One region of the Fulvivirga sp. genome, then DNA from elsewhere that is predicted to be linked to it. Evidence: riboswitches for the same ligand, from Rfam matches in the RefSeq annotation. Region 1 holds a riboswitch; the other holds the start of a gene.
What was found. A riboswitch is a leader RNA that binds a small molecule or an ion and turns the genes downstream of it on or off. The one in region 1 is predicted to bind S-adenosylmethionine.

Region 2: another riboswitch for S-adenosylmethionine. It lies ahead of RIB54_RS07195 (trans-sulfuration enzyme family protein); the one in region 1 lies ahead of metH (methionine synthase).

Annotation. Positions count from the first base shown of each region.
Region 1 is NZ_JAVJQL010000006.1:25,560-30,447, reverse strand. Features, by position in the region: gene RIB54_RS01550 (bifunctional folylpolyglutamate synthase/dihydrofolate synthase) at 1-289, shown strand, start outside; gene trmB (tRNA (guanosine(46)-N7)-methyltransferase TrmB) at 303-962, shown strand; gene RIB54_RS01540 (hypothetical protein) at 980-1,423, opposite strand; SAM riboswitch class I at 1,820-1,933, shown strand; gene metH (methionine synthase) at 2,019-4,682, shown strand; gene metF (methylenetetrahydrofolate reductase [NAD(P)H]) at 4,710-4,888, shown strand, end outside.
Region 2 is NZ_JAVJQL010000013.1:18,420-23,307, reverse strand. Features, by position in the region: gene RIB54_RS07200 (glutamate synthase-related protein) at 1-968, opposite strand, end outside; SAM riboswitch class I at 1,232-1,336, shown strand; gene RIB54_RS07195 (trans-sulfuration enzyme family protein) at 1,458-2,633, shown strand; gene thrA (bifunctional aspartate kinase/homoserine dehydrogenase I) at 2,633-4,888, shown strand, end outside.

The DNA.
Region 1 (4,888 bases):
CACATTTGATAAGCTTCATATTGTTATCGGTGTAGTCAATGATAAAGAGCTCACCTCAGTTATGCAGCTACTACCTAAAGAGGCTCAGTATTACTTCTGCCAGGCTGATATACCCAGAGCATTACCTGCATCCAAACTACAGCAAGTAGCCAGTGAATATGACCTGATTGGTTATTGTATTCCCAATGTTAATAAAGCCATTGAGGTAGCTGAAAATAATGCCTCAGAAAATGATTTCATTTTTATAGGAGGCAGTAACTTTGTGGTTGCAGAAATTGAAGGTCTATAAAATTTAATCCTGAATGAGTAGAGGAAAGCTAAAGCGTTTTGCTGAGATAGCAGAGCGAGCTAACGTTATTGAGCCAAGTAAAGCAATCTATGAGCATGTAAAAGGTAATTGGCACAAAGATGTGTTTATAAACGACAATCCTATTACACTGGAGCTTGCTTGTGGTAGAGGCGAATATACTATTGGTTTAGGAAGACTTTTTCCTAATAACAACCACATTGGCATTGATATTAAAGGAGACAGGATATGGAAGGGCAGTGCCATAGCTGAAGAAGAGGGGTTGGAGAATGTGGCTTTTTTAAGAACGCATTTGCTAGAACTTAATAACTTTTTCGAACCAGGAGAGGTCAATGAAATATGGATAACATTTCCTGACCCAAGGCCAAGGGATAGGGATGAAAAACGAAGGGTCACTCATTCGAGATTTTTAGATATCTACAAATCAATAATTTCAAAAAATGGCATAGTTAGACTCAAAACTGATAACACAGGCTTGTTTGACTATACACTGGAAGTATTAAAGTCGCGAGAGGATATCAAAGATTTACATTTTACTCATGATCTATATCATTCTGAATATGTAAGTGAATGCCATGATATAAGGACAAGGTATGAGCAAAAGTTTAGTGCTGAAGGTCATGATATCAAATACTTAAGATTTGCATTTTTATGACCTTCAACTAATTGGTGCTAGAGGCTAAACAGTGCTCCGAACATAATACTTCCAAAGAAGATCATTATATAAAAAACCAAAACTATCGCCAGCAGAATGCCCATGAATTTGTAATGGGATTTTAAATATTTAAATGCGTACTCCACTTCCTGCTCAGACTTCGTAACAATGCCAATTTTCATGTGCGATGAGAATTTATACAAATAGTAAATTGGGAAAAAGTAAATTGCTGCTATAACAAGATAAATTACAGTAGCAAAACCTTTTGAAATGGGCATTGACGAACCAGTGGGAAGGTTGCTCATCACAGAACCAATAAATAATGCTATCAGTACCATCAGTGCTACAAAAACAAAACCCACAATGGAAATGAACATTGTCCATTTTCTGGTCTCGTTAAGATTCTTTAAGGATTGATCAGTAAGTTTTACACCTTCATTTGATTCGTACGATTCCATCATCTATAGTTTAAGGTTGAAAAAAATGTTACACCGGAAGTAAAAATAAAATTATTGACTGCATTTCCTCTCATTTTAATTTTAAATTTGCACTGCCCGTAAGGCTTGACCGTGTTTTTTAAACCTAACATTAAAAACAATACCGAGTGAGCCTTTTTCCAAAACAAGGCCTCATCTTGTATCGGCTTAGCCGATACGGGACCTCGTCAGCCAACTGGCTGTCAGGATAACAGTGGACTGTTGCGGTTGTTTAGGCAGCTCAAATCCTGTCGAATCAGGGGTTTAAAACAACCTTTTGACGCCTTACGGGTTATTTTTGGACTATTAATTTTGACAATTGAGATTTTAGGTGCAGATTGTTAAAATAGTAATATATTTGAAGTTAAGTTCTTTGTGATAATCTTATCAAGAAAGGCAGAGGGAAATGGCCCTATGAAGCCTTGGCAACCATGTCATTAAACTGGCAAAGGTGCTAATTCCACCCTTACACGTTGTGTTAAGGAAAGATAAGTCAGTATAAGCCTTCATTATTATAAAAATATTATGAGCTCTTCTGACCTATCAGAAGAGCTTTTTTTTTGTTTACTTTTTAGATTTTATGACTTTAAAACATCAATCATATTTAAAGCTAAGCGGCCTTGAGCCGCTGCTCGTTACCCCTGAAACCAATTTTGTGAATATTGGCGAGCGCACCAATGTCACAGGCTCAAAGAAGTTTTTAAACCTGATAAAGGAGGGTGACTATGACACAGCACTTGAAATTGCCCGCGAACAGGTAGAAGGTGGTGCTCAGATCATTGATATAAATATGGATGAAGGTATGCTTGATGGCGAGCATGCCATGGTCACTTTCCTTAACCTTATAGCTTCTGAGCCCGACATAGCCAGGGTGCCGATAATGATAGACTCTTCTAAATGGCACATTATTGAAGCTGGTTTAAAATGCATTCAGGGTAAAGGAGTAGTAAATTCCATCAGCTTAAAATCTGGAGAAGCCGAATTTATTGAGCAGGCTAAAAAGGTCAAAAGGTATGGTGCTGCCGTAGTGGTGATGGCTTTTGATGAAGATGGCCAGGCTGATACTTATCAGCGAAGGATAGACATTTGTAAAAGGTCATATGATATTTTGGTGAATCAGGTGAAATTTCCCGCTCACGATATCATTTTTGATCCTAACATTTTTCCTGTGGCTACAGGGATGGAAGAGCATCGCAAGAATGCACTGGATTTCTTTGGTGCAGCAAAGTGGATCAGGGAAAATTTACCAGGGGCACATGTTAGTGGGGGTGTGAGTAATGTGTCTTTTTCCTTTAGGGGAAATAACCCTGTTCGTGAGGCCATGCATTCTGCATTCCTGTATCATGGTATAAACCATGGTATGGATATGGGTATTGTAAACCCATCCATGCTGGAGGTCTACGATGAGATACCTAAAGACTTATTGGAGAAGGTGGAAGATGTATTGCTTGACAGAAGGGAAGATGCTACAGAAAGGCTACTTGAATTTGCTGATGGTGTCAAGGGTGGTCAAAAGAAAAAGGTCGCTGATGATGCGTGGAGAAGCGAGTCTGTGGAGTCAAGGCTGTCGCACGCTTTAATCAAAGGTATTATTGAATTCATTGATGAAGATACTGAAGAAGCCCGTGTGAAATATAACAGTCCATTGAGGGTAATAGAAGGGCCATTGATGGACGGGATGAATATCGTTGGAGACCTTTTTGGTTCAGGTAAAATGTTTTTGCCTCAGGTAGTGAAAAGTGCCAGAGTGATGAAAAAGGCTGTTGCTTATTTGGAGCCTTACATGGAGGAGGAGAAAAGAAGGAACAATACCCCCAAGGCTGGCAATAAGATTCTTTTAGCTACAGTTAAAGGAGACGTTCATGATATTGGTAAAAATATCGTGGGAGTGGTATTGGCTTGCAATAACTATGAAATCATTGACCTCGGTGTGATGGTTCCTGCTCAAAAGATCATTGATGCAGCCATAGAGCACGAGGTTATAGCGATAGGCCTTAGTGGTCTTATTACACCTTCATTAGACGAAATGGTGCATGTAGCGAAGGAAATGGAAAGGAAGCAACTCAATATTCCTTTGCTAATAGGAGGTGCAACTACGTCAAGAATTCATACTGCTGTTAAAATAGACCAAAATTATAGCGGGGCGGTTGTTCATGTATTGGATGCTTCCAGAAGTGTTCCTGTAGTAGGTGAATTAGTAAGCGGGAAAACCAGGGAAGCTTTTCATAAAAATGTGAAAAGCGAATATGAAGCCCTTAGAACGGACCATGCCTCAAAGCAGTCGGCTAAGAACTATATTTCCTTCGCCCAAGCTCAAGCCAATAAGGTAAACATAGATTGGTCAGAGTATAAGCCCACTAAACCTGCGTTAATTGGACGTAAGGTTATCGATGACTATCCTTTGGAAGAAATCAGGCCATATATTGATTGGACTCCTTTTTTCCAAACCTGGATGCTTAAAGGTAAGTACCCACAAATATTTGATAATCAAATGATTGGGAAAGAAGCAAAGAAGCTTTTTGACGATGCCAATGCGATGCTGGATGAAATTATAGCCAATAAATCACTCAAGGCTCAAGCGGTTATTGGCTTGTTTCCTGCTCATAATACCGGTGATGATGTCATAATTAATGATGAAGGCAAAGAAGTGGAATTCCACTTTCTTCGTCAACAGGGTAAAAAGGGTGCCAATTTGCCTAACATCTCACTTGCCGATTTTGTAGCGCCTAAGGATGATTATATGGGCGGATTTGCCGTGACAGCAGGCATTGGACTAGACAAGCTGGTGGAAAAATATGAAAGTGATCATGACGATTATAAAAGTATAATGGCCAAAGCTTTGGCAGATCGGTTGGCAGAGGCGCTTGCAGAGTTGATGCATGTTAGAGTTCGTAAAGAGTTTTGGGGCTATGCAAAAGGTGAGTCACTGTCTACTGAGGAGCTCATTAAGGAGAAATATCATGGCATACGTCCTGCACCGGGTTATCCGGCCTGTCCTGACCATACGGAGAAACGAATCTTATTTGATTTACTGAAGGTAGAAGAGCAGACGGAAATTGTACTTACTGAATCATATGCCATGTATCCGGGAGCAGCCGTGAGTGGGTTCTATTTTGGACACCCACAATCTACGTATTTCGGTTTGGGTAAGGTCAGCAAAGATCAAATTGAAAATTATGCTAAACGGAAAGGTATGACCATTGAAGAAATAGAGAAGTGGCTATCACCTAATCTGGCTTATTAAATACATTATTTTTTAGACTTTAGAATTATGAAGATTACAGAACAAATAGAAAAAGCGAAGAAAACATTATTCAGCTTTGAAATATTGCCCCCATTAAAAGGAGAAAATATTAAGAATCTGTTCAATCACATTGATCCTTTAATGGAGTTCAAACCTCCTTTTATTGATGTTACTTATCACAGGGAAGAATATGTATATAAAAATAG
Region 2 (4,888 bases), on a different contig from region 1:
GGCGCGTAGGCATCCTTGCCCATAGGTATTTTCCTGATGTTGGCAATTTCCTCGGTAATTTTTTCCTTCAAAAGCATTCCGCCTTTACCAGGCTTAGCTCCTTGAGCCAACTTAATTTCAAACATCTTAACCTGGGGGTGATTAGCCATCTGCTCAAGTAACTTATCATCCATATTACCCTCTTCATCCCTTATGCCGTACTTGGCTGTTCCTATTTGAAATATCAAATCCCCACCTCCATATTCATGACAAGGCGCCAGTGATCCTTCGCCTGTATTATGGAAAATACCCGCCATTTTTGCTCCCTTATTGAGTGCCGCATGAGCTCTGTAAGACAATGCACCGTAAGACATCGCACTTATATGAACAAAATGATTTAAAACAACCGGTTCCACTCCTGTATGCTTCCCTATTATTTTCTTATAGGTTCTACCTGTCTCCTCTCCTGTTTTAATTTTAGTATTGGTAAATGTTGCTGGCATTATCAATGTAGTGCCTACTTTATCCATATCAATTTGGCTACCGAAGCCAATGGTATTTCTTACACCATTGGAAGTTTCATGCACCCAGTTTCTGGTTATTCTGTTATAGGGTGTTTCTTCCTGATCGTTGAGAAAGAGGTATTGACGTAACAATGGCCCCATTTTCACAAGCATCTTCCTTCCCCAGATTATAACTGGAAACAATCGTTGAATTGGATTCTCAGTCTGCCTTTTATCATGGATGAAAAGAATAATGACACCAACGATTACAGCAAAAATGATGAACTCACCTGTTAATGTTGCAGCCCATTTTAACACCCCAACATTTTCTAATGTTGCCTTTTGAAAATAGTAACCGTACACAGCAGTAACTGCACTGGATAGTAGAAACCAACTTATGGTATAGGCATTAAAATTACTGAGGAACCCAACCAGTGTTGGAGCTTTTGAAATGCTCTGTTGATGAAATTTTCTTTCTGTAGCCATTTTTAAAGGTATTTAAATTTATAAGCTAGCATGAAAATCTCTCATTTACAACGTAAGAAGCTGAAAATTAGCTACTAACACATTTAAGCGGCACTAAAAATTGTCTTTACAATTAGTTTATTCAATTTCCGCTTCCATTAGCCTGTTTGAAGAGGTCTGAGGACGTTCGGATTATTGAATCGCAATTAACTTTTAGTTATTTAATGGGAAATGAGAAAAACAGCCATATATTTGCATCGTTCTAACAAAACGTTCATTTACATAACTTATCGAGAAAGGTGGAGGGATTGGCCCTTTGAAACCTTAGCAACCCTTAGTCATTAAGAAGGTGCTAATTCCAATTGCAAACTATGCAATAGAGATAAGTCAGAAGAATTTTCCGATACTCTTTTGGCCTATCAATCAAAGGCCTGTCTTACGAAACTTTTCATGATGATTTATTAAATGCTAATGGAATATCCGTGAGGATTTCAATTAATATTTTCTATTATGAAAAGAGACAAATTTGAAACACTAGCAATACGCACTCAGATGGAAAAGACTGCTCAAAAAGAGCACTCCGCACCTATCTACATGACATCGAGCTTTACTTTTGATTCAGCTGAGCATGGTGCACAGCTATTTAATAATGAGGTTGAAGGAAATTTATATTCAAGATTTTCCAACCCTAATACAGATGAGTTTATTGACAAACTCTGCCTTTTGGAAGAATGTGAAGCTGGCGTAGCTACCGCCTCGGGCATGGCTGCAGTGTTTAATAGTATGGCCGCACTTTTAAAGTCAGGTGACCACATTGTTTCTTCAGGGGCAATTTTTGGTAATTCCAGATATGTGCTGACCAATGTGTTTCCCAACATGGGCATTGAGCACACTTTTGTGGATGTTGATGATAATGAATCTTACAAAAAGGCCATTCGCCCAAACACTAGAATGATTTATGTGGAAACGCCATCAAATCCAACCTTGAAATCAGCGGATTTGGAATTCATCGGTGACCTCTGCAAAGAAAATGATATCATATTCTCTGTAGATAACTGTTTTGCAACTCCATACCTTCAGAAACCAGTTCATTACAAAGCCGACTTAGTTATACACTCTGCCACCAAATATATTGACGGGCAAGGCAGGGTTTTAGGAGGAGCAATTCTCGGAAGTGAAGAGTATGTGAAAATATGTTACGACTACATCCGTAGAACAGGAGCCAGTTTATCCCCATTTAATGCCTGGGTGCTTTCAAAGAGTTTAGAGACGCTTGCCGTGCGAATGGACAGGCACTGCGATAATGCCTCTGCTCTTGCCGATTTTTTATCAGGTCATGAGGCTATTGAAGTAGTAGTTTATCCACACCACGAATCCTATCCTCAATATGATTTGGCCAAAAAGCAAATGACCAAAGGTGGTGGACTTGTAGGGTGCGTAATTAAAGGAGGTCTTGAGCGAGGCACTAAATTTTTAAACTCGTTAAATATGCTCTCGTTGACAGCTAATCTTGGTGACACACGAAGTATTGCTACACACCCCTCTTCTACTACTCACTCAAAAATGAGCTTAGAGGATCAGTTAAAAGTAGGCATAACACCAGGTTTTTTACGTTTTTCAGTAGGGTTGGAACATATCGATGATATTATCTCAGATATTGACCAGGCACTAACAAAGTCTAAATAATGCAAGAACTTCAGTATTACAATTTTGAAAATCCATTTGAATTGGAAAATGGAAAGGTTATTAATAACCTCAAACTAGCATACCACACATTCGGTGATAGAAATGCTGATGGCTCAAATGTTATTTGGGTTTTTCATTCAATTTCTGCGAATACCGATGTGCTAGATTGGTGGCCTAAGTTATTTGGCGATGGCGGGTTTTATGACCCTAAAGACTATTTTATAATCTGTGCGAACTCAATAGGCTCCCCATATGGCAGCACAAAACCAACCGACTTGGATTTTCCTCAATTTTCAGTCCGTGATGTTGTAAAATCTCAGCAGCTTCTTGCTGAACATTTGGATATACATAAAATCCATACAGCCATTGGTGGTTCATTTGGTGGCAATCAGGCATTGGAATTCAGCTATTCTTTCAAAGGCACAATTGACCACTTAATTCTTGTGGCATCATGCTCCAAAGAATCTGCCTGGGGTATTGCCGTACATGAGTCTCAGCGAATAGCTATGCAGTCAGACCCAAGTTTTGGTACTGAAGACGGTGGTGTGGCAGGTATGAAAGCAGCCAGATCAATGGCACTATTAACATACAGAACATCCAATGCTTTTATAAATACCCAAACCGATATTGAGGAAAAAGTAGATGATTTTAAATCATCTAGCTATATGCAATATCAGGGCGAAAAATTTGTAAACAGGTTTAATGCACTTTGCTATTACTACTTAACAAAATGTCTTGACAGTCACCATATTGGCAGAAACAGAGGTGGCGAAGTGAAGGCCTTGAGTGAGATACAAATTCCAACCCTTATTATCGGAATAAGCTCAGACACATTGATTCCTGTTCGTTTTCAAAGGTTCATGGCGGAGCATATTCCCAATTCAAGCTTTCAGGAAATTGAGTCTGAATTTGGCCATGATGGCTTCCTCATAGAAACAGATCAGATCATTAATAAAATCAAAGGTTTTTATGACACATTAAATTATGGTAAAAGCCAGGAAAGGACAGTATTGAAGTTTGGTGGAAAGTCCTTAAAAAATGGTTCTACTTTGAATAATGTGCTGGAGATTATAAAAAGCGAATCCAATAGTAAAAGCCTGGCTGTTGTAGTTTCGGCAAGAGGAGAAAGTACTGACTTGTTGCAAAGTATATATCAGCAAGCAGCTAGTGGAAAGGACTATTCCCAAAGCTTAGAATCCTTCTTTGAGCTACAAAAATTAGAGGATGTAGATTTCAATTTTGACAGCGAAAAAACTGAGTTAGAGGATTTCCTAAAAGCACTTAGTATTATTAAAATCCCTTCTAATGCAATAAGGGATAAAATACTGTCCTTCGGAGAAATTATTAGTGCCAAGGCAATAGCATACGCTTTAAAAAAAATAGGAGTAAATGCTGGCTTTGTTGATGCCAGGGATTTACTTGAGGCAGAAGTGGTTGATGGCAATGCTGAAATAGACTTTTTCAACTCAAGAAAAAATGTAGCTGAATATTTTTCTAAAATAAAGCCCTCGTTTATACCAGTAATTACCGGTTTCATTGCTAAAAACAAAAAAGGTGAAACCATTACACTCGGTAGAAATGGAAGCAACTATACTGCAACAATAATAGCCAGCTTTATAAAAGCAGCAGAAGTGCAAAACTGGACAGACATTGATGGTATCTATAGTGCCAGCCCAAAATATGTAAGTAATGCTGTAAAACTGGAACATATTAGCTATAAGGAAGCCAATGAGCTGGCCAACTTTGGAGCTAATATTCTACACCCAAAAACAATTCTGCCGCTATTGTATAATGACATTCCTCTTATTATAAGAAACACAAACACACCCGCTAACACCGGAACATTAATTGATAAAAACGGATCAGGAAAAGGAATAAAAGCAGTTTCTGCTGTTGAAAATGTCTCTTTGGTGAGTATTGAAGGCAAGGGAATGTTGGGGAAAGTAGGTATAGATGCACGGATTTTCAATGCCTTAAGCAAAGATGAAATTAGCGTGAGACTAATCTCTCAGGCATCATCAGAAAGAGGTATTGGATTCATCATTGATACTGAAAATGCCACCAATGCCGAATTAGCTTTGAATAAGGAGTTTCAGGTTGAATTAGAAACTGGTGAAATATCTTCCATAAGAGTCAATAGTGATATGGCCATAATTGCCATTGTTGGTAGACATAATTTCGCTTTAGAAAAAGCAATTCAAGGACTTCGGAGAAATAAAATCTGGATGCACCTGATTAGTAATAGTATCAGCGGA